DNA from 4 places in the Mesorhizobium sp. 01N446 genome. Region 2 is predicted to be linked to each of the others. Evidence: riboswitches for the same ligand, from Rfam matches in the RefSeq annotation. Region 2 holds a riboswitch; each other region holds the start of a gene.
What was found. A riboswitch is a leader RNA that binds a small molecule or an ion and turns the genes downstream of it on or off. The one in region 2 is predicted to bind cobalamin.
Positions count from the first base shown of each region.

Region 1: it holds a riboswitch for cobalamin, as region 2 does, so the genes downstream of both, AC1DPX_RS09860 (CbtB domain-containing protein) here and AC1DPX_RS02385 (aromatic ring-hydroxylating oxygenase subunit alpha) in region 2, are expected to answer to the same signal.
Region 3: it holds a riboswitch for cobalamin, as region 2 does, so the genes downstream of both, bluB (5,6-dimethylbenzimidazole synthase) here and AC1DPX_RS02385 (aromatic ring-hydroxylating oxygenase subunit alpha) in region 2, are expected to answer to the same signal.
Region 4: it holds a riboswitch for cobalamin, as region 2 does, so the genes downstream of both, AC1DPX_RS28110 (DUF1636 family protein) here and AC1DPX_RS02385 (aromatic ring-hydroxylating oxygenase subunit alpha) in region 2, are expected to answer to the same signal.

Region 1 is NZ_JBFTRA010000002.1:319,789-325,823, reverse strand. It holds gene AC1DPX_RS09875 (heparan-alpha-glucosaminide N-acetyltransferase) at 1-756, opposite strand, end outside; gene AC1DPX_RS09870 (MFS transporter) at 965-2,164, shown strand; gene AC1DPX_RS09865 (aromatic ring-hydroxylating oxygenase subunit alpha) at 2,168-3,337, opposite strand; cobalamin riboswitch at 3,469-3,666, shown strand; gene AC1DPX_RS09860 (CbtB domain-containing protein) at 3,700-3,879, shown strand; gene AC1DPX_RS09855 (CbtA family protein) at 3,895-4,713, shown strand; gene cobU (bifunctional adenosylcobinamide kinase/adenosylcobinamide-phosphate guanylyltransferase) at 4,706-5,221, shown strand; gene cobO (cob(I)yrinic acid a,c-diamide adenosyltransferase) at 5,223-5,837, shown strand; gene cbiB (adenosylcobinamide-phosphate synthase CbiB) at 5,960-6,035, opposite strand, start outside.
Region 2 is NZ_JBFTRA010000001.1:527,420-533,454, reverse strand. It holds gene AC1DPX_RS02395 (alpha-ketoglutarate-dependent dioxygenase AlkB family protein) at 1-204, shown strand, start outside; gene AC1DPX_RS02390 (FAD-binding oxidoreductase) at 282-1,379, opposite strand; gene AC1DPX_RS02385 (aromatic ring-hydroxylating oxygenase subunit alpha) at 1,400-2,647, opposite strand; cobalamin riboswitch at 2,762-2,962, opposite strand; gene AC1DPX_RS02380 (DUF680 domain-containing protein) at 3,456-3,653, shown strand; gene AC1DPX_RS02375 (DUF680 domain-containing protein) at 3,726-3,932, shown strand; gene AC1DPX_RS02370 (DUF680 domain-containing protein) at 4,005-4,241, shown strand; gene AC1DPX_RS02365 (ABC transporter ATP-binding protein) at 4,328-5,440, opposite strand; gene bglA (beta-galactosidase BglA) at 5,472-6,035, opposite strand, start outside.
Region 3 is NZ_JBFTRA010000003.1:111,729-116,189, forward strand. It holds gene AC1DPX_RS14795 (DUF2277 domain-containing protein) at 1-165, opposite strand, end outside; gene AC1DPX_RS14800 (exodeoxyribonuclease VII small subunit) at 265-516, opposite strand; gene AC1DPX_RS14805 (histone deacetylase family protein) at 520-1,446, opposite strand; cobalamin riboswitch at 1,625-1,805, shown strand; partial or broken gene bluB (5,6-dimethylbenzimidazole synthase) at 1,899-2,483, shown strand; gene AC1DPX_RS14815 (hypothetical protein) at 2,600-3,583, opposite strand; gene AC1DPX_RS14820 (TetR/AcrR family transcriptional regulator) at 3,680-4,288, opposite strand; gene AC1DPX_RS14825 (MFS transporter) at 4,409-4,461, shown strand, end outside.
Region 4 is NZ_JBFTRA010000009.1:102,840-108,874, forward strand. It holds gene AC1DPX_RS28100 (AraC family transcriptional regulator) at 1-644, opposite strand, end outside; gene AC1DPX_RS28105 (winged helix-turn-helix domain-containing tetratricopeptide repeat protein) at 794-2,287, shown strand; cobalamin riboswitch at 2,452-2,658, shown strand; gene AC1DPX_RS28110 (DUF1636 family protein) at 2,681-3,148, shown strand; gene AC1DPX_RS28115 (ABC transporter ATP-binding protein) at 3,145-3,933, shown strand; gene AC1DPX_RS28120 (ABC transporter substrate-binding protein) at 3,983-4,930, shown strand; gene AC1DPX_RS28125 (FecCD family ABC transporter permease) at 4,930-5,973, shown strand.

The sequences.
Region 1 (6,035 bases), on a different contig from region 2:
GGCCGGCATGACTTGCGAGAACAGCCAGACGCAGCCGATCAGCAGCGGCTGGTGGATCAGGTAGAAGGCGAGGCTGTGGCGGCCGATGAAGACCAGCGGATTGGCCCAGCGGCCGGGCATGAGGCTCGCCAGGCGGGCTCGCAGGCTGGCTGCGGAAGCGAGTTTCGCTGTCCCGATGCCGACAAGCACCGCGCCGAACCATGGAAACAGCGGCACATAGTCGTTGGATCGCGGATTGATCGCCGATAGGCCGATCCACCACAGCCAGGGATGATCCAGCGCCTCGAAGCGCAGGTAGACGGGCGCGGCGATGACGAGCGCTGCAACGGCAAGCGTCAGCAGGGCCGGCAGCCGAAGGACGGCGAGGCCGAGCAGGCTGGCGAGCGCGATCTCGTGCAGGATGCCGAAAAAGATGAACCCGTCTGGCGTCGCGATGCGGGTGACCACCGAAATGGCGATCGCCGCTCCGGCGACCATGGCGAAACGTTTCCAGAAACCGTTCCAGCGGATTTGCCGGCCGTGCGCGAGGTAGAGGCTGACGCCGACCAGGAACAGGAAGGTCGAGGCGATGCAACGCGCATAGATCTTCCACCAGCCGAAGGCGGTGAGGCCGGGATCGGTGTAGCCGAAGAATTCCAGGTCCCAGGTGAAATGGTAGCTCGCCATGGCCAGCAGCGCGATGCCGCGCACGATGTCGATGGCGACGATGCGCCTGGATGGTTCCGGAACGGGTGCGGTCGGCGTATCGATGGTCATGGTCTCACGATCTGATTCAGCCCCGCCTGAGGACTATCACGGTTGGACGGGACAGAAGAAGCCAGGGCGTCCGATCATGCGTCGCTTTAGGCCAGCGCCGGGAAGTCTTTGACCGACTTCGCTTTTCACGGCGTATGCGTCGGTTTCCTCTTAATCGTCCGGGAACGACCAAGGCAGATTTGACCGGTGATTCTGCTTTGGGGAAGCAATGTCCACCCATGTGCGCCATCCGATCTGGCTCCCGGCCCTCAGGGCCGCGGATGCGCGTACCTTCGCCTCGCTCTACGCGGTCGAATCCTTTGCCCGCGCCACGGTGTCGAGCGTGATCCCGATCCAGGCATACGAGATCCTGCACAATGAGCAGATCGTCTCGATTCTCTACACCATCGTGGCGTTGCTCGGCCTGTCGGTGACCTTGTTCATGCCGATGCTGATCCGCCGCTTTGCCCGGCGCTGGGTCTACACGGCAGGCGCCTGCCTGCTCGCCATCGGCTCTCTGTTCTTCGTCACCCACACGCTGGCCGGACAACTGGCGGGCATGCTGTGCCGGGTGATGGGCGCCAGCGCGCTTTCGATCACGCTCAACCTCTACATCATGGACCACATCCGCAAGACCGATTTCATGCAGGCCGAATCGCTGCGCATGGCGTGGTCGATGCTGGCCTGGACCGGTGGGCCGACACTCGGCATCTTCCTCTACACGCGCTTCGGCATCTATGCCGCGCACGGTGCGGTGGCGGTGTTCGCGCTGGCGCTGTTGGCGCTGTTCTGGACCTATCGGCTGGGCGACAACCCGTCGATCCGGCCCGGCAAGACACGGCCGGCCAATCCGCTGGCCAATATCGGCCGCTTCGTCGCGCAGCCGAGATTGAGGCTCGCCTGGCTGATCGCCTTCGGCCGCTCGTGCTTCTGGACGACGTTCTTCGTCTACGGGCCGCTGTTCATGGTGATCACCGGCGAGGGCAAGCTCGCCGGCGGCCTGCTGGTCTCGGCCGGCAACGCGCTCTTGTTCATGGCGATCTTCTGGGGCAAGGCCGGAAAACGCTTTGGCGGCCGGCGTACCATGACATTTGCCTATTTCGCCATGTCGGCGATGCTCCTGGCGGCAGGCACGGTCGGCGAAACCGTGCCGCTGCTCACCGGCGCTTTCCTGCTGTGCGGCGCGTTCTTCACCATCGCGCTCGATGCGCTGGGGTCGACCGCCTTCATGCGTTCGGTGCGCTCCTATGAGCGGGCGCAGATGGCGGCGGTCTACCGCACCTATCTCGATTTTTCCGAACTGACGCCGCCGCTGGTCTATTCGGTGGTGCTGGCCTTCTTCGGACTGGGTTCGGTGTTCGTCACGCTCGGCCTGCTGGCGGCGGTTTGCGGTTTTGTCACCTGGCGGTATCTGCCGAAGTCTCTGTGAGGATCAGGCAGAAAGTGCAGCGTGGCGCTCGCGCACCCAGTTGTGGAAGCGGTGCAGCTCATACTCCTCGGGCATCAGTACGCCGGCGGCGTGGCGCATCGAGCGCAGGCCTCTCTGGTTGACCTCGCAGATCGCCGCGTCCTCTTCCAGCACATGTGAGCCAAAGGCGACGATGTTGTCGATGTCGGTCACGGCCAGCGCCTCGGGCGCGAACAGCCATTCCGCGACAAGCTCCGTCTGTTCGGGACCGAGCGGCACCAGGCGCACGGTCCTGACATAGTCGACATGACCGACGATGAACATCGACGGCAGGCTGGTGGCGTAGGTCTGGCCGGCGGCGCGTTCGGCTGGTGTCAGGCCTGAGAAGACCGGCCCATGCGTCTTGCCGTCACTCGACCATGTTTCGGCGCCGGCGCGCAGGCCGCCGGAAAATTCCGGCGCGTCATTGTCGGCGTGGCGTGTCCATTCGGGATCGTCGTGCCGGCTCATCAGGCCGCGGCCATAGATCGGCACCAGCCGCGACAGGTCCTTGTGCACGCCCGGACAATGCAGGCACTCGTTGAAGTTTTCCCAAAAAATCTTCCAGTTGCAGTGCATCACCTTGCGCAGCACATGGCCCGATAGCAGCGTTTCCAGCGGCCAGTTGCCGAGATCGCCGGAGGCCGGGTCGAAGGAGGCCTGCGCGGAGCCCGCCGCATCCTCCTGCAGATTGACGAAGACGAAGCCGCGCCACACTGAGAGCGCGACGCGATAGAGCGGATGGTCGGCCTTGTCGAAGCCGTCCGGCAGCGATTTTGAAGGCACGCGTACGAGGTCGCCGCGCAGCGAATAGGACCAGGCATGGTAGGGGCACGTGATCAGCCGCGCCTTCAGCCGGCCTTCGCTCTCCTGGCAAAGCTGCGAGCCGCGATGCCGGCAGGTGTTGTGGAAGGCACGCAGTTCGCCGGTGTCGTCGCGCAGCACGATGATGTCCTGCGTGCCGATGCGGAATCGGCGGAAGGCCAGCGGCTCTGCCAAATCGGCCTCGCGGCAGACGAGCAGCCAGTTTTTGTACCAGATGGCGTCGAGGTCGCGCTGGTAAGCCGCTTCATCCCAATAGGCCGACGAGGGCAGGGTCGATTCGACCCGGGTCAGGCCATTGTAAGGGGCGCGCTCGCTGGCAGTGGGCTGCATGGCTGGCTTCCTGTGAAGCGATCAGCCGACACCCGGCCAGGAGAATTGTCAATTGTCGTGCCTGGAGACGGCATGGCGCAATCGCGCTGGTTGTCGGCGGAATTTGGTTTGCCGCGTGTCGCGATTTTCCCTATAGTCATGCAGTCGTCGGTTCCGTTTTGGAGCCAAGAGGGAATGCGGTGCGGGCGAAGTTCTTGCCCAATGCCGTGGCTGCCCCCGCAACTGTGTGCGGTAGTCCTCTCCATATGCCACTGAAGATTCGTCTTCGGGAAGGTGGGGAAGGGCGCTGATCCGCGAGCCAGGAGACCTGCCGACGACGGCAAAACTGACAGGCCCTCGGGTGGAGGGTGAAAGGACAAGATATGAATACCGCTTCCGTCTCCCTCGGCGCCTCCGTCTCCTCGCAGTCGCGCTTCATGCAGCTGGCGCTTGCCGCGCTGCTCGGCACGTTCATCATCGGCTTTGTCGGCTTCTCGCATATCGAAGCGGTCCACAATGCCGGTCATGACAACCGGCATTCGATGGCGTTCCCCTGCCACTGACGAGGATCTGACATCATGAATCTGTTTCGCAACGTCGTGTTCATCGCGGCGATCGCAGGGCTTGTGGCCGGCGTCGTCCTCGCCTGCATGCAGGCCTATGCCACCGTGCCGCTGATCCTCAAGGCGGAAGTCTACGAACAGGCCGAAGGCGGCCACAGCCATGACCATGCCGCCGCGCCCGCGGCGCCGGCCAATGCTGCCAGCGGCAACGCCATGAGTTCCGCCGCACCGGCGGCATCGAACGCCATGAGCGCCGCCACCCCGGCTTCGGCCGCAGCCGCCGCTCCGGCCGAAGACGAGGGCTGGGCGCCGGCCGACGGCTTCGAGCGCTTCGCCTTCAACGTGATGTCCAATGTCGTCACCGGCATCGGCTTCGCGCTGATCCTGGTCGCGGTGTCGGAATTCGCCGGCGGCATCGGCAATTGGCGCCAGGGCGTGTTCTGGGGCCTGGCCGGCTTTGCCATCTTCACTTTGGCGCCAGGTCTCGGCCTGCCGCCGGAACTGCCGGCCATGCCGGCGGCGGACCTCACGCAGCGCCAGATCTGGTGGGTGGCGACCGTGATTGCAACCGCTATCGGGCTCGGCCTGATCGCGTTCCGCAAGTCGCTGCCTCTGGCCATCCTAGCCGTGGCGCTGATCGTTGCTCCGCACATTGTCGGCGCGCCGCAGCCCGACAGCTTCGAGACGCCGATCCCGGAAGGCCTGCATCACCAGTTCGTGGTGGCGGTGACGCTGACCAATCTGGTGTTCTGGCTGGTGCTCGGCGCCGTCGTCGGCGTGGTGCGCGGACGCTTCACCGGCACCGCGACCAGCCTGCGCGACAGCTTTGCCTGATCGCAACGAACTGACCTTCATCATCGGCGGTGCGCGCTCCGGCAAGAGCGCGCATGCCGAAACCCTGGCGACGGCCTTGCCCGCGCCATGGACCTATATCGCGACAGCCCAGGCCTATGATGACGAGATGCGCGAGCGCATCGCGCTGCACCGCTCGCGGCGCGGCGAGGGCTGGACGACAGTCGACGCACCGCTCGATCTTGCCGCCGCGCTCGAGGCCTTGCCCGACAACCAGCCGGTACTGGTCGACTGCCTGACGCTGTGGCTGACCAATCACATGCTCGCCGATCACGACATCGGCGCCGAGTGCCGGCGGCTGGCGGATGTGCTGTCGCGGCCGCGCGGACCCTGGTTCGTGGTCTCCAACGAAGTCGGGCAAGGCATCGTGCCCGACAATGCCCTGGCGCGCCGTTTTCGCGACGACGCCGGCCGGCTCAACCAGCAGGTCGCGGCGGTCGCCAACACGGTGCTGCTGATGGTGGCGGGGCTGCCGCTCAAGGTGAAGTGACATGACCGACATCGACAATAAGGACGAAGAGCGCCATCGCGCCAAGATGGCCAAGCGCAAGGCCGTGCAGGATGCCGAGGTGGCGGCCAAGACGATCGAAAAGGGGTTGTTGATCGTTAACACCGGTCCGGGCAAGGGCAAGACCACGGCCGCCTTCGGCCTGGCGCTGCGGATGCTCGGCTACGGCAAACGCGTCGGCGTCGTGCAGTTCATCAAGGGCAAGTGGCACACCGGCGAGAAGGATGCGTTTTCCGCCTTCGGCGACCGTGTCGTCTGGCACGCGATGGGCGAAGGCTTCACCTGGGAGACGCAGGACCTGAAGCGAGACATTGCTGCGGCCGAGGCCGCCTGGGCCAAGGCGCTGGAGTTGATCGCCGATCCCTCGATCAGCCTTGTCGTGCTCGATGAACTCAACATCGCGCTACGCTACGATTATCTCGATCTCGACAAGGTGGTTGCCGAGCTGAAGGCGCGCCGCGAGGGACTGCATGTCGTCGTCACCGGCCGCAACGCCAAGCCGGCGTTGGTCGAAGCGGCGGACCTGGTTACCGAAATGGGCGTGACCAAGCACCACTTTTCAGCAGGCGTGAAGGCGCAGCAGGGGATAGAGTTTTGAGCCTTTTACCCTCCCCCTTGTGGGGAGGGTCGATCCGCGAAGCGGAGCGGGGTGGGGGCCTTGGCGCCGCACCCCCACCCCGGCGCTACGCGCCGACCCTCCCCACAAGGGGGAGGGTGAGGTCACGCCAGGATGACGACGACCGAAACCAGTCCAAACAGCGCGATCAGCAGATAGTCGGCAACGCGGTAGAGTTTC
Region 2 (6,035 bases):
AGGGTCGGCCAGACGACGCGCGACGGCGCCACCAAGTCGTTCAGGCTGAAGAGCGGCGACGTCGTCGTGCTTGGCGGCGAGGGCCGTCTCGCCTTCCACGGTGTCGACCGCATCTATCCCTCGACCTCGGCGCTGCTCAAGAATGGCGGCAGGATCAATCTGACGCTGCGGCGGGTGACCAAGCCGCACGAGAACGGTTTATGAGCCGACCTTGACCCACGTTCCTATCAAGCAGCCGCGGCTGCTCGGCAAGGCCGCCATGCAGGGTCCGCCCGACGCTGTTACGCCTCGATTTCGAGCGCCGACAGCGGCTTCGAGCAGCAGGCGAGGATGAAGCCGTCATCGATCTCGTGATCGAGGATGCCGCCATTGTGGCTCATTTCGACGGCGCCCGAGACTTTCTTCACCTTGCAGGTCCCGCACAGGCCGAATTCGCAGGCTGCGGGGATCCGCACGCCGGAGGCGCGCGCCGTCTGCAGCACGGTCTGGCCGGCGACGCACTCGGCATCGACATCCGAAAGCGCGAAGCGGATCGGTGTTGCTTCGACGGGAACGGCCACGCCGTCTTCGCCGGGTGACGCGAACGGCGCCGGGACCTCCTCCACCACGGGTGCGGCAAAGCTCTCCTGGTGGTATTTCGTCATGTCGAAGCCGGCGGCTTCCAGCATGCCGCGAACGGCGCGCATGAAAGGATCCGGACCGCAGCAGAAGATCTCGCGTTCGCGGAAATCGGGCGCCAGCAGCGGCAGCCGGATCGCGTCGATGCGGCCCATATGGCCGTACCAGCCCTCGCGGCTCGACCGCTCCTCGATCATGAAGCCGAGCGACAGGCCCGGCATATGGCCGCCCAGCAACTCGAGCTCCTTGCGGAAGATGATCTCCTCCGGGCGTCGCGCGCAGTTGACGAAGCCGACATCGGTCCACGGCGCGCAATCGTTCAGCCAGCGCAGCATCGACATCATCGGCGTCACGCCGGAACCGGCCGAGATGAACAGATATTTGGCCGCCGGGTGGCTGTGCAGCGAAAAGTCGCCGTTCGGCCCATAGGCCTTGACGTGCGAACCGGGCACCAGATGATCGAACATCCAGCGTGTGCCGATGCTGCCGGCCTGCGCCTTCACCGTCACCGCGATCGAGAACGGCCGCGACGGCGAGGACGACAGCGTATAGGTGCGCATCAGCGGCCCGTCCGGCGTCGGCAGTTCCAGCGTCACGAACTGGCCCGGCTTGTAGCGGAACCAGGTCTGGTTGTCGGAGCGGAAGGTGAAGGTCTTGACGTCAGGCGCCTCGTCGCTGACGCCGATCACTTCCAGCACCTGCAGCCTGTCGTTCCAGGGCGCCATCTGGTCGAGGTGGCGATAGAGACCGAGATCCGTCATCGCGTTCATTCCTCAACCTCTCAAGCGACACTGCGCAGCGCTGGCCGGCCGTCATCGGCAAGGCGCGGACCGATGAAGCGGGCGTACCAGTCGACGAACTGGATCACGCCGCCCTCGTGCAGCTCCGAATAGGGGCCGGGCTCGTAGGCCGGCGACAGGATGCCGAAAGCGTTTTCCTCGACGATGCGGCGGTCCTGGTCGTTGGTCTCGGTCCAGACATGGGTGAGTTCGGCAAGATCGTAGTCGACACCCTCGACCGCATCCTTGTGAACCAGCCACTTGGTCGTCACCGCCGTTTCCGTCGCGCTGATCGGCAGCACGCGGAAGGTGACGGCATGGTCGATGAGGATATGGTTCCRGGTCGTCGGGTAGTGATAGTGCATCAACGTGCCGATGCGATCGGCCGAGACCGTGTCGGACAGGTTCTTCTTCACCGCGCGCTTGCCGTTCATCGTGTAGCTGACCGCGTCGCGCAGCAGCGGCGCGCGGGTGGCGCGGTATTGCCCGGCCGGGTCGATGCGGAACTTGCTCGGCAGGCCGGCGGCCTCGCATTTGGCCCAGTGCGCCAGCATCTCCGGATCGCTGTCGGCGCCTTGCACCCCGGTCACCGTGGGGGCTTCCGGGAAGGTCTTGCACAGCTCCGGATGGTTGCCGGCGCAATGGTAGCACTCGCGGTTGTTTTCCCAGACGAGCTTCCAGTTGCCCTTCTCGACGATCGTGCTCTCGAAGGCGATCTTTGCTTCGCCGAGCCGGTGCGGCTTGAGATAGGGTTCGATCATCGCCCGCATCGGCGCGAAGTCGGCCGGCTCCTTGGCCAGGCAGATGAAGACATAGCCGGCCACGCTTTCGCAGGCGATCGGCTTGAGGCCGAACTGGCTTTTGTCGAAACCGCCGGCCATCTGGCGGGCAAACAGCAGCCTTCCGTCCAGCTCATAGGTCCACTGGTGATAGGGGCAGACCAGCTTGGCGGCCATGCCCTTGTCGGTGTTGCAGACACGGCTGCCACGATGGCGGCAGGAATTGTGGAAGGCATTGATCTTGCCCTGCTGATCGCGCACCAGCACGACCGGATAGTCGCCGATCTGCACGGTGATGAAGCTGCCGGGCTTGGGAAGTTCGCAATCATGGCCGATGAACAGCCAGTCGCAATACCAGATCAGCTCCATGTCGAGCTTGAAGAAATCGGGATCGGTGTAGAAGGGCTGCTCGAGCGAGAAGCCCTCTCTGCGGCCGTTCAAGAGCCTCAGCATATCGTTGCGCGCATCCATGTCCTGTCCTCATGCTTCAAGGACTGAACTGGTGGTGATTGAGGAAGGATTAGACGCAGAACGGCAAAAGCCGGGCATGCGCCGTCCGCCTCTTGACCGCCCACCGCGATCAGTCGAGTTCAAAAATCTCGGGCTGGTTTCCGGGCTCTGGAGTGTCCTTGCGGACGGTCGCGACACCTTCCCAGGCTTTCGCCCAGTGGTCTCCCGTTGCGACTTGAACTCCACCACCGTTGCGGGGGCAGCGCCGGACTTTGACCGGCTTCCCAATTCTCCGCCCCGTCGTCACGAAGCGGCACCTGAGATGACATGATCTAATCACGACAGCGTTTGCGACATCGGCATGAAAGCGACATCGCATCCATGTGGCGCGACACGCATGCGCAACGATAGGGCCGCGCATAGCAGCCACGAAATCGTCGAGGTGACGGCTGTACAGGCCATCAAAATCGACCCGGAACGGGAAGCAAAAAGGCTAACGGTTTCGAAAAGTGACTATTAGCAGAGTCTAAAATCGAACCGAACGGTTCGTTTCTGTTGACGGTGCGTGCAGGACGGTGTGAACACTGAGCCTCCGATACAGTTGGTGATCAAGGCGTTGGATTTGCTTAAAATATTGATATCAATAAGAAAAATGTTTTAAGTGGAACACTCTGGCACAATTTCAAGTGGTGGATTCTTGGTCCACACGGAACAACTTCGTGATTGGAAACGGCGAGAGGGCTTTCCCACATCGGGGCTGTCCGAACGACGCGATTTCAATCCCAAGACACGCCGCTAGACGGACGGAAAAAATACTGGAGTACTAAAAATGAAAAAGATTGTTCTCACTGCCGCCGCCCTTCTGGCAATTTCCGGCAGCGCCTTCGCTGGTAGCGACCACTATGGTTCGAATGCCGCCGCAGCCACGGCTGTCGACAGCTCGTACACCGCTTCGACCAAGAAGTCGGAACCGGCTGCTCAGACGCCTGCCCAGGGCGCCGATCACAACCTGTTCGGCAACAACTAACAACCGATGGCGGCTGGTGGCGGGCTTTTCGCCCGCTGCCACGGCTGACCTCAAGAAATTCAGGAGACTATCATGAACAAGATCATCCTTGCTGCCGCCGCCGTCCTGGCCATTTCCGGCAGCGCCTTCGCCGGCAGCGACAACTACGGTTCCAACGGTGCCAACCAGCCGGCCGCTGCGGTCGACAATTCCTACACGGCTTCGGTCGGCAAGTCGGCTCCGGCCACCCAGGCTCCTGCTCAGCAGGGCTCCGACCGCAACCTTTTCGGCAACAACTAACAACCGATCGCGGCTAGCGGCGGGCTTTCCGCTCGCTGCTCCGGCCGATCTTAAGAAATTCAGGAGACTAAAATGAACAAGATCATCCTTGCTGCCGCCGCCGTTCTGGCTATCTCCGGCAGTGCTTTCGCGGGCAGTGACAATTATGGCTCCGATGGCGCCAACCAGCCCGCCGTAACTTCGATCGACAACTCGCGTACGGCTTCGATCCGCGAGAACGGCTCGCCTGTCTACAAGCTGCTCAATTCGTCGGGCGACGTGCAGAAGTCCGCTCCTCAGGGCAGCGACCGGAACCTCTTCGGCCGTTAACAGCCGAAGCTGATTTCCAAGAAAGAGCGGCGAGCCTAGCCCGCCGCTCTTTTTTGTGTCGCTTTGACCCGGCAGTGCGTGCGGCCTCAGGCCGCTTTTGCTTCCGGCTTTTGCAGCGCGAAGGAATGTCCGTCCGCGTCGAAGATATGCAGGTCCTCGGCGTTGGCGCTCAGCCGCAATGTCGAACCGCGCTTGACCTCGACATTGCCCGGCAGTTTGGTCACCAGCGGCAGGTCGGCGCGGCCGATATCGACATAGACCAGCTGGACCTCGCCAAGCTGCTCGACATAGTCGACCGTTCCCTCGAACAGATACTCCGCACCGCTGGCGATGATCAGGTCTTCCGGCCGCACGCCGAAACTGACCGCCGCGCCCTTGGCCGAGGCGGGCGTCGTGATCGGCACTGTCGCCTTGCGGCCGCCGACATGGCTGACGACGGTCGGGTTGCCGGTCTTGTCGATGGTTGCCGGCAGGATGTTCATGGCCGGAGAGCCGATGAACTGGGCGACGAACAGGTTGCCGGGTTTCTTGTAAAGGTCCATCGGCGTGCCGACCTGTTCGACATGGCCGTCCTTCAGCACCACGATGCGGTCGGCCAGCGTCATCGCCTCGACCTGATCGTGGGTGACATAGATCATCGTCGTGTTGGGCATCGATTCCTTGAGCTTGGCGATCTCGATGCGCGTCGCGACGCGCAGCGCGGCGTCGAGGTTCGAGAGCGGCTCGTCGAACAGGAACACTTTCGGATTGCGCACGATGGCGCGGCCGATGGCGACACGCTGGCGCTGGCCGCCCGACATCGCCTTGGGCAGCCGGTCGAGATATTTGGTCAGCTGCAGGATTTCCGCGGCCTGGCGCACGCGGCGGTCGATCTCGGCCTTGTTTTCCTTTCCGATCTTCATCGAGAACGCCATGTTGTCGTAGACCGTCATATGCGGATAAAGCGCGTAGGACTGGAACACCATGGCGATGCCGCGCTTGGACGGCGGCACGTCGTTGACCACGTCGCCATCGATCTTGAGCTCGCCCGACGTGATTTCCTCGAGCCCGGCAATAGAGCGCAGCAAGGTCGACTTGCCGCAGCCGGACGGACCGACGAAGACGATGAACTCGCCCGATTTGATATCAAGGTCGATGCCGTGGAGAATGTTGAGATTGCCGTAGGACTTCTTCACTTGTCTCAGATTGACATCGGCCATTGGTTTCCTCCCAGTGATTTCCTCAAGGATTTCAGTCTATGCGCCCGAACCAGGCACCGTAGCCGCCAAGCTCGATCGAACCGGGGTTCGCCTGCCCGGAAAAACCGTGCCCCGGCAAAGGTTGCAGGGATCGGCTGCCAAGGTCAACCTTGGCCGGCCCGGCGCCGAGGTTGAAGACGCAGACGATCTCATCGTTGCCGGCGCGGCGCGTGAAAGCGACGGTGTCGCCCTCGCTCTCGATGAAGGTGATGTCGCCCTTGGCCAGCGCCGGATGGGCGCGGCGGAAGGTCAGGAAGCGCCGGTAGTGCTCGAGCAGCGAAGCCTGGTCGCCCTGCTGGACATTGACCGCCTGCGCCAGATGCTTGGCCTGCACCGGCAGCCAGGGCTTGGCCTGTGAGAAGCCGCCATTCTTGGCGCCGCCGTCCCACACCATGGGCGTGCGGCAGCCGTCGCGGCCCTTGAACTCCGGCCAGAAGCGGATGCCATAGGGATCCTGCAGGTCCTCGAAGCGCAACTCGGCCTCGCCGAGCCCGAGTTCTTCGCCCTGGTAGATGCAGACCGAGCCGCGCAGCGACATCAGCAAGGCCGAGATGAC
Region 3 (4,461 bases), on a different contig from region 2:
CGATGCCGCGATGGCTTCGACGGCGTGATCGAACGCATGCTGGTTCTGTTTCGACGGCCGTGTCGTTCCGCTCAGCTTGCGGACGAACTGAAGGGCAGCGTCGCGGACTTCGTCATTGGTTGCGGGCGGGTCAAAATTGAACAGGGTCTTGATGTTTCTGCACATCGTTTCCGTATCTCCTCTTGTCCTGGAGCCGTTTCAATCGGGACGAGCTTAATCCTCAGCCATGATCGTGTCCAAAAACCGGTAAGGCAAGACCGCCATTCAATCCGCGTCGAGCGGCTCGGTTCCGACCGGCTTGCCGTCGCGCGACAGCCTGATCTTCTCGACCTTGTCCTCGGCGGCCTTCAGCAGCCGATCGCAATGCGCCTTCAGCGCCTCGCCGCGCTCGTAGATGCGGATCGACTGGTCGAGCGGCACGTCGCCGCGCTCCAGATCATCGACGATCTTCTCCAAAGCGTCGAGCGCCTGTTCGAAGCTCATCGCCTTGACGTCTTCATTGGTTTCACCAGCCATCATTCACCCTTTCATCAGTCGCCCGACATGGGCGGCGACCGAAAATGCCAGTCCCTGCAGATCGTAGCCGCCCTCGAGCAGGCTGACGAGCCGGTTGCCGCTGTGGCGCGCGGCGCGCTGCATCAGCTGGCCGGTCGCCCAGTCGAAATCGTCCTCGGTCAGGTTGATCTCGGCCAGCGGGTCGCGGTGATGCGCGTCGAAACCGGCCGAAATGATGATCAGATCGGGCGCGAAATTGTCGAGCGCCGGCAGCACGCGCGACAGGAAAGCATCGCGAAACACCTCGCCGCCGGTCCGTGGCGCCAAGGGCGCGTTGACGATGTTGCCGACGCCGGTCTCGCTCTTCGCGCCGGTGCCGGGATAGAGCGGCATCTGGTGCGTCGAGCAATAGAGCACCGAGGGATCGTCCCAGAAGATATCCTGGGTGCCATTGCCGTGATGGACGTCCCAGTCGACGACCGCGACGCGCTCGGCGCCATGCTTCTTCTGCGCATAGCGGGCCGCGATCGCCGCCGTGTTGAAGAAGCAGAAACCCATCGCGGTAGTCTTTTCGGCATGGTGACCGGGCGGGCGGGCGGCGACGAAGACATTGTCGGCGCGGCCTGCAAAGACATCGTCGACGGCGGCGTTGGCGGCGCCGATCGCGGTGATCACCGCCTGCCAGCTCTTCGGGCTGGCGGTGGTGTCGGCATCGATACGGGCAAGGCCCTCTTCGGGGATTGCGGCGCGCACGCGGGCGACGAAATCGGCGGGGTGCGCGTAGAGGATGGTGGCCTCGTCGCCTTCCGGCGCCTTGACGCGATCAAGCGCGGCGAAGGCCTCGTCGTCGAGCACGCGCTCGATGGCGCGCAAGCGATCCGGCCGCTCGGGGTGACCGGGCGGCGTGATGTGATCCAGGAAGATCGGATGGGTGTAGAGACGAGTGGCCATGCCCCCTATCTAGTGCCCCGGCGCCGCGATGGCCATGCATTGCGGCTTGATGACTGGGGAAAATCGCGCCTGCGTCCATTGGCGTCGCTACGGGGATTGGCGCCGCCAAGGCTTCGGCGTAAGGTCGCAGCCACTGCCTGGTGCCCGCCGGTCTGTTTGTTTAGTCGCATTCTGCGACGCCAAGTGATTCCACTTGGCTGCAAATGCTCTGGCGGGAGAATCGGGAACACGGTTGAATTCCGTGGCGTGCCCAACGCTGTAAGGGGGACCGCGCCGGTAAATGCCACTGTCGATGACGGGAAGGCACCGGACGTGGGTTGATCCCGAGCCAGAAGGCCGGCCTGGCAGGCATCGTCATCCGCATGGTCAGGCGGCTGGCATTGATTGCAATCGCAAGGGGACAAGCGATGCCGGAAACCATGACCGCTCCTATGGGCGATGGATTTGACCAGATGGCGCGCGATGCCATCTACCGCGCCATGTTCACGCGGCGCGATGTGCGCAGCCATTTCCTGCCCACAGGGCTCGACGACGAGGTGCTGGCACGACTGCTGCTTGCCGCCCATCATGCACCGTCGGTCGGCTTCATGCAGCCGTGGAATTTCATCGTCATCCGCGACGCCGCACGGCGGGCTGATGTGCGCGACCTGTTCCTGGCCGCGCGCGAACAGGAACTGCCTGAAATCGAGGCGGAAAGACAGGGGCTCTACCGCAAGCTCAAGCTCGAGGGCATCTGCGAAAGCGCTCTCAACATCTGCATCACCTGCGATCGGCGGCGCTCGCAGGGTTCGCCGCTGGGGCGCTGGCACAATCCGGAGATGGATCTCTACAGCACGGTCTGCGCGGTGCAGAATTTCTGGCTGGCGGCGCGCGCCGAAGGCGTCGGCGTCGGCTGGGTCAGCATCATCGAGCCGCAGGCGTTGAAGAGCCTGCTGTCCATTCCGGAGCACGTGACGCCGATCGCCTATCTCTGCGTCGGCCGGGTTTCCGAGTTCGCGCCCAAACCCGACCTTGAAACGCATGGCTGGGGCCGGCGGCTGCCGCTGCCCGAACTGATCATGAGCGAGACGTTTTGCGGGCAAGGCGAGGCATCGCTCAAGTCAGCGGTGGCACACCTAAACACCGCCGCCTGGGCGCCCACATGTGCCGCCGATCAGCGCGTTGCGCCGGCCGTGCCCCAGCGCGAGCCGCCGAAGGAGGCCAGCGCCTTGTCCCTCAACTCCCTGAACTTCGACGACGCCTCGGCCAGACGGGCATCCCAGGCCGGATCGGGCATCTGGCCGGCGATGGTCTTGAAATAGACCTGCATCAGGCAGGCGATTGCGAAGGGTTCGATGAAGGCCGCCTTGAAGGCCCAGGCGAAAACGATGGCGAGCACGAAGGCCCAGCCGGCGAGTTGTCCGGGCATCATGAAGAGAATGGCGCCGGCCGGGGCCAGCATCAAAAGGAAGATCACGAAGGACACGCCCCACATGATGACCGCCAGCCAGACAGCGTTCTTCACCATGGTCTTGCCGTTCTGGGCGTAGAGCACGACGCCTTGCCTGGCGGTTTCGAAGGGCGAGGACGAATTGATGCGGATGTTGTAGCCGAGGATGATCTCGTCGACATAGGTCAGCGACAGGCGGATCACCGTGTTGATGAAGGAGACCAGGCCGCTCAAGCCAGGTATGGGCAGGAAGGCGGCGATGCCGCCGAGCAGGCCGGTGATGGCGCGGATGGCGCCCTTGACCAGCTGGTCGACGACGAAAAGGATGTTGGCCTCGGCGAAACGTTCGGTCACGACCTGCCTGGCATAGGCGATCTGGTTCTGGCCGTCGGGGACATCCCGGCCGTCGATCAGATGGACCATGACGGCGATATGGCCGGCCTTGACGACGTAGAGGATGTATTCGCGGATCCAGTAGACGGCGATCGAAACCACGCCGAAGCCGACCACGCCGCCCCACAGGGCAAAGGACATCGGCCCGTCGGGATCCGTGGAGATATGGCCGACGCCATAGCCGACCGACGCGCCGGTGCCGGTCGCCACGATGTAGGCCAGCGTGATGCCGAAATAGACGATCATGCGAAAGACAATGAAAGGCCAGGTCCGCATCATGATGGACACCGACCTGCCGATATCGAAATCCCACATGTCCCGAATCTCCCCTCCAGAGATGGCTGGGGAGGATGCGCTCAACCCGGGGATTGTCAATCGCGGGCGGTGGACAGCGGCGCGCGCAAAGGGGATTTAGCCCTGCTGCGAAGCCGGTTTCCTGAGCAGTCCCTCGAGCAGTTGCTTGAACGCTGCAACCACCATCTTCGACGTCGCCTCTGGGTCGTTCGAATTGGCGATCCGCTGCGCCGCCTGGCTGCTCGCCCCATTGATCAGCCGCGCGGCGGTCTCGGGGTCGACGTCCGGGACGACTACCCCTTCCCCCTGCAGCGCGGTCAGATGATCGGTCATTGAACCAACGCAGGCATTGGCATTCGACCAAAGTGCTGGATCACCCAGCACGGCCGGACCGTCGCGGAACATGATGCGCTGGATTTCCGGCTCGAGCGCCATTTCGATATAGGTCGTGCACTCGTCGACGAATTGCTGCCAGCGGTTCGGCGCTCGCGACGCGACCTCATTCACCCGAGCCGCCATCTCGCCGTCGATTTCGGCGATAACCGCCTGCAGCAGGCCCTTCTTGTCGCCGAAGTGGTGATAGAGCGCGCCGCGGGTCAGCCCGGCGGATGCGGTGAAATCATCCATCGACGCCTCGGCATAACCGATCGTGCCAAAGGCCTGGCGGGCCGCGGCGATCAGCTTTGCACGCGTCTCGGCGATCATTTCCTTGCGGGGTCTGTGCATTTCCGCCTGGTCCTATTCACATACGTTTCGTATGCCAATTGACATACGCCGCGTATGCTCTATCTATTTCTCATACGCTTCGTATGTAATTGTCAAACCGGTCTTTGTCGAGGAACCATCATGCAAAACCCCTATTCGGAAATTTTCCGCGCCCCAGGAGCCAAGGGATTTGC
Region 4 (6,035 bases), on a different contig from region 2:
TTCTGCGCGGGTACCCGAACGCGGCTGAACTCTCGGGGAAGGTCGGAAAAGTCTGAGACCTCGACGCCGGCGATGTAGTCGAAATTGCCGGCATCGTCGCCGTTGACGCAGACGCCATAGGCGACGTCGCCGGTCTCGCCCGGAATGTTGCCGATATACGGGCCAAAGCGCTGCCACTGCATCGGAATGGCGGCGCTGGTTTCGCAACTGTAGCGTTCGCCCAGCCCCGCGATCAGGAACGGCCGGCTGGTCTCGAAGCGCGGCGGCTCGAGGTTGGTGAGAAAGGACTGGTCCATCAGGATAGGCTCCACGAGGTCGAGCGTGTTGGTCGAGCCTTGCGCGCGCACCAGCTCCGGCGTGGTGCCGAACTGGTCGCGGAAAGCCCGGGTGAAGGCCTCATGCGAGTTGTAGCCGGCCTCGAGCGCAACCGAGAGGATGTCGGGCGCCCCTTCGGCCAGCCTGCGCGCCGCCTCGCTCAAGCGCCGCGCGCGCATATAGCCCATGACGGAGCGGCCGGTGGCGGCGCCGAAGGCGCGCGTCACATGAAAGCGCGACACGCCGCTGCTTGCCGCGACGTCGTCCAGCGAGATCGCCTCCGGCAGATGGCTTTCGACAAACCACAGCGCTTTCTCGGTCGGGTTCATGGTTCCTCGCATTGGCGCGCCGACATTACTGACCGTGTCGACGGCCAGTTTGATCGAAATTGCGCATTGGGCAATAATGCATGTGTCCGTGCCGCGTCGACGTGGGAATTGATGCGGCATGATCCCATGCCCGGGGAAGGGGTGTCCCGATGACTGCCGCGGTTGCCGACCAGGTGTTCCGGTTTGGCGGGTTCACACTCGACCTTGCCATGGGCACGCTGCGTGACGTCAACGAGCCGCTGTTCCTGCGCCCCAAGGCCTATGCGCTGCTCTCGCACCTTGCCCGCAACATGGGCCGGGTCGTGCCGAAGTCGGAGCTGATGGATGCCGTCTGGCCGGGCGTCTATGTCACCGAGGATTCGCTGACGCAGTCGGTGCGCGAAATCCGCAAGGTGTTGGGCGGCGAGATGGTGCGCACGGTCTCCAAGCGCGGCTATATGCTGGCGGCCGGGATGGAAGCCGCGCCGAAGATCGGCGCCCAGCCGATCGTGGCGGTGGTGCGCTTCCGCAACGAGAGCGGGGACCCGGTCGACGAGGCCATGGTCGACGGTTTCGCCGAGGATCTCATCAACGGCGTCGCTCGCTTCGGCACGGTCACCGTGCTGGCGCGCAACTCAAGTTTTTCTTTCGGCTCCTATGGCCGCGCCGAGTGGCCGCAGATCCGTGCCCGTATCGGTGCCGACTATCTGGTTGAGGGCTCGCTGCGCCGGCAGGGCGAGCATGTCGTCGTGGCCGTCAGCCTCATCGACATCGCCACCGCCAGCCAGCTCTGGGGCGACCGCTACCAGTCGCAGGGCGATGGCCTGTTCGCGATCGAGCGTCAGATCGTCGAGCAGATCGTCAGCCGGTTGGTCACGAGGGTCGCCAATGCCGGGCTGGAACAGGCCTCACGCAAGCCGATAACCAGCCTTGCCGCCTACGAGCTTCTGCTGCGTGGCTTTGCGATGTTGCGCGATCCCGCACAGACCGACCAGCGCAGCGCGGAAATCCTGTTCGAGGCGGCCATCGCCAAGGACCCGAACTACGGCCTGGCCTATACCTATCTTGCCCTGGTGCGGGCTTTGGACGGAGAGTTCGGACGTGCCAGCGATGCGGTGTTGGAAAATGCGCGCGACCTTGCCGACAAGGGCCTCGCTCTGTCGCCGGACCAGCCGACCGGTCACCGCGTGCAGTCGCTGATCCGCCTCTATATGCGCGACCACGAAGCGGCGGAACATCATTTGCGCATCGCGCTGCAGCTCAACCCCTACGATGCCGACAGCATCGGGCAGATGGGCATGCTGCTGACCATGCGCGGCCGGCCGCTCGAGGCGCTCGACTGGCTGGCGCGCGGCATCCGCATCGATCCCTTGCACCCGCACTGGTACCAGTTCGACCGGGCACTCGCGCTCTATATGATGGGGGAATACCGGCAGGCGGCGGAAGCGCTGGAGCTGGCGACGCGCCCGGCGCCGTGGATCCGCACAAGGCTGGCGGCCTGCTATGCGCAGATGGGCGACATGGAGAAGGCGCGGCGGCAGATCGTCCTCATCGAGGAGGGCGATCCGTTTTTACCGATCGACTATGCGCTGCGCGGCGTTCCGTTCGAGAACAAGGCCGATGCGGAGCATCTCGCCGAAGGCGTCAGACTCGCCCTTGGCTAGTGCATGTCGCTCAGCATCGAAAACAAAGATCCAAAGCGCTTCTATGTAGCGGCCCTGATTGACATCGTTGCCTGACTGTGTATGTAACGTTATAACAAATCAGATGATTTTGCCGGCGCATTCGAGATCGGACCAAAAACCGTTGCGGCGCGATCGGCGGGAATCTACGATGGCGTGGTGATGGTCCCCGAGTCGAAAGGCGAGGGGTGAAAAGGGAACACGGTGAGACCCGCAAAAGGTTGATGCCGTGGCTGCCCCCGCAACTGTAAGCGGTGAGCAAGATCCGACATGCCACTGGCCGGCAAGGCTGGGAAGGCAGGATTGCGCTGAGACCCGCGAGCCAGGAGACCTGCCATCACTGAGTTGACCGGACGGGGTGTGCCGGGAGGAGACGTGGACGTCGGTCTTGTCGGCCGGCTCGCCAACATCCTTCCGTCGCCAGTTTTGGAAAGTGACGGAACGTTGGACGGCGCCATCGATCATCGCATCATCGTGTGCACGCTTTGCCGCGACATCCCGACCGGGATCAGGTCGGGCGAAGGCCTGTGTGCCGATTTGCGGTCCCGGCTCACAGCCCACCATGAGCCCGCCGTGGCGCATAGCTTCACGGTCGAAGGCGTCGAATGCATGGCGGGCTGCGCGCGGCCGCTCACGGTGGCCTTCCAGGCTCCAGGCAAGGCTTCCTATCTCTTCGGCTCCATCGACGCCGAGGCCGATGCCGGCGATCTCGTGCGATTTGCCAGGCTTTATGCCTCGCTCGCCGACGGCTGGTGCAATTCCGGACAACGCCCGCCGCGACTGGCCGGCAAGACGCTGGCCCGCATCCCCGGACCGGGCAAGTGCGCGGGTGGCAGCCGATGACAATGCCGCTTCTGGAAGCCCGCGATTTGAGCGCGACGGCGAATGGCTGGGATCTGGTCCAGGCGGTCAGCCTGTCGGTAGCATCAGGTGATCGCCTCGCCATCATCGGCCCCAACGGCGCCGGCAAGACGACGCTGCTGCGCATGCTGTCCGGCATGCTCAGGCCAAGTTCCGGCGAGGTGAAGCTTGGCGGGCGCCGGATGGACAGGATCTCGACCGCCGAGCGCGCGCTGCACATCGCCGTCGTCGGCCAGACCGACCAGCCGGACCCGCGGCTGGCGGTGATCGACTATGTCGAACTCGGCCGCGTCCCGCATGCGGGCCGCAGACGCAGGAGCGAGGAGCGCGACATCGTCGTCGACGCGCTGCGCCGGACCGGCCTGTTGCCGCTGCTTGGCCGCACGATCGGCTCGCTGTCGGGCGGCGAACGCCAGCGCGCCCAGCTGGCGCGCGCCATCGCGCAGCAACCGAAAGTGTTGTTCCTCGACGAGCCGACCAACCATCTCGACCCGCGCGCCCGTGCCGAGCTGCTCGAACTCGTGGCCGGCTTCGGCATGACGGTGATCGCGGTGCTGCACGATCTGGCTCTGGTGACGCCCTTCGCTACCCGGGTCGCGGTGATGCACGAAGCGCGGCTGCATGCGCTGGCAGCACCCCGCGAGGCGCTGACCCAGAAACTGATCCACGAGATTTTCGGCGTCGACGTGTTTCGCCTGCGCCATCCAACCGAGGACCGCGAACTGACGGTCTTCGATGTTCCGAACCGCGCCGCGCCGCCTTCTTGATCGAAACCCATCCCTTCTTCCGACACAGTTCAACCTAGGAGCAAAATCCGTGAAACGTCTTGCACTGTCGCTCGTCTTCTCGCTGCTGGCCTCGACGGCCTTCGCCTTCCCGGTCACCGTCGACAGCTGCGGCAAGCCGCTGACCTTCGACGCGCCGCCCAAGCGAGCCGTCATCCATGATCTCAACATGGCCGAGATGGCCTTCGCGCTGAAGCTGCAGCCGTCGATCGTCGGCCTGACCGGCATCACCGGATGGTACAAGGTCGGTCCCGAATTCAAGGCCGAGCAAGGCGCCATCCCGGAACTCGCGCCCAAATACCCGACGATCGAGAATCTCGTCGCCGTCGAGCCCGATTTCTTCTTTGCCGGCTGGTACTATGGCATGAAGCCCGGCGGTGACGTGACGCCCGACACGCTCGCCCCGCACGGCATCAGGACGCTGGTGCTGAGCGAAAGCTGTGTCCATCTCGACAAGAACCGCCCGGCCGCCTCCATGGACCTGCTCTATGGCGACGTTGAAAAGCTCGGCAAGATTTTTGGCAAGGAGGCGGACGCGGAGAGGCTCGTCTCCGGCTGGAAGGCGCAATTGGCCGATATCACCGCCAAGGTCGGCAATGCCAAGGGGACGCGCGTGTTCCTCTATGATTCCGGCGAGGACAAGCCGTTCACCGCCGGAAAATTCGCCATTCCGAGCGCCATGATCACGGCGGCCGGCGGCGACAACATCATGGCCGACATGGATACCAGCTGGGGCAACACCGACTGGGAAACCGTGGCGTCGCGCAACCCGCAATTCCTCATCCTGCTCGATTACCAGGATGGCGGCGGCTACAAGAAACTGCTCGATTTCCTGAAGGCCCATCCGGCGATGAAAGAGACCGACGCGGTCAAGAACGAGCGCTTCGTGGCGCTGCGCTACGCCGAACTGACGCCCGGGCCCGCCAACATCGAGGCGATCGGCAAGATCGCCAAGGCGATGCATCCGGAAGCGTTCTGATGCTTCTTGCCCCCGGGCCCGGTGCGCTTTCAGGGCACAAGGCATTCGCGCTGGCCATGGTGGCGGGCACGGTGGCGGTCGTCGCCCTCGTGCTGCTGTCGATCGCTTATGGTTCGACGCTGATCCCGCTGAGCGACGTCATCGCCTCGCTTGGCCATGCCGTCGGCTTGAACGAACACCAGGTGTCTGGCCCGGTCGGCAAGATCGTCGTCGACCTCAGGCTGCCGCGTACGATCCTGGCGGTGTGTGTCGGCGGCGGCCTCGGCATAACAGGCGCATTGCTGCAGACCGTGACCCGCAACGATCTCGCCGATCCCTTCCTGTTCGGCCTGTCGTCGGGGGCTGCCGCCGGCGCTGTTTCCGTCATCACCGTCTTCGGCGACAGCTTTGGGATCTGGACCTTGCCAGTAGCCGCCTTCACCGGCGGCATATTGGCCGCCTGCATCGTCCTGCTGCTTGTGGCGCGGGTCAGGGGGCAGGGGCCGGAACGGCTGATCCTCGCCGGCCTTGCAGTCTCCTTCCTGTTCACCGCCTTGACCAACTATCTGGTCTTTGCCGGAGACCAGCGCGCCGCCCATTCGGTGCTGTTCTGGACGATGGGCGGGCTCGGTCTGGCGCGCTGGGACAATGTCTGGCTGGGCGCCTTGGGCGCCGGCACGATCGCGGCCTACGGGCTCTGGAACCACCGCCGGCTGGACGCCTTCCTGGCCGGTGAAAGTGCCGCCGAAAGCCTCGGCGTGCCGGTGGCGCGCATGCGCAGGACGACGTTTCTCGTCGCTGCCTTCTCGACGGCGATCCTCGTCTCGGTCGCCGGCGTCATCGGCTTTGTCGGGCTGATGATACCGCATCTGTCGCGGCCGCTGGCCGGTCCCTTGCATCTGCGCCTGATCGCCAGCTGCGCGCTGTTCGGCGCGGTGCTGTTGCTGGCAAGCGACCTTCTGGCGCGAACCCTGCTGCCGCCGCAGGAACTGCCGATCGGCATCATCACCAGTTCGCTCGGCGCCTTCTTCGTCGTCACGCTGGTCGTGCGAAACCGCCTGTGAAACGGCGCGCTCCACCTGTCCGGCTGTCCTTCGGAGGCAAGGGCATTCACCAATCGCTAACC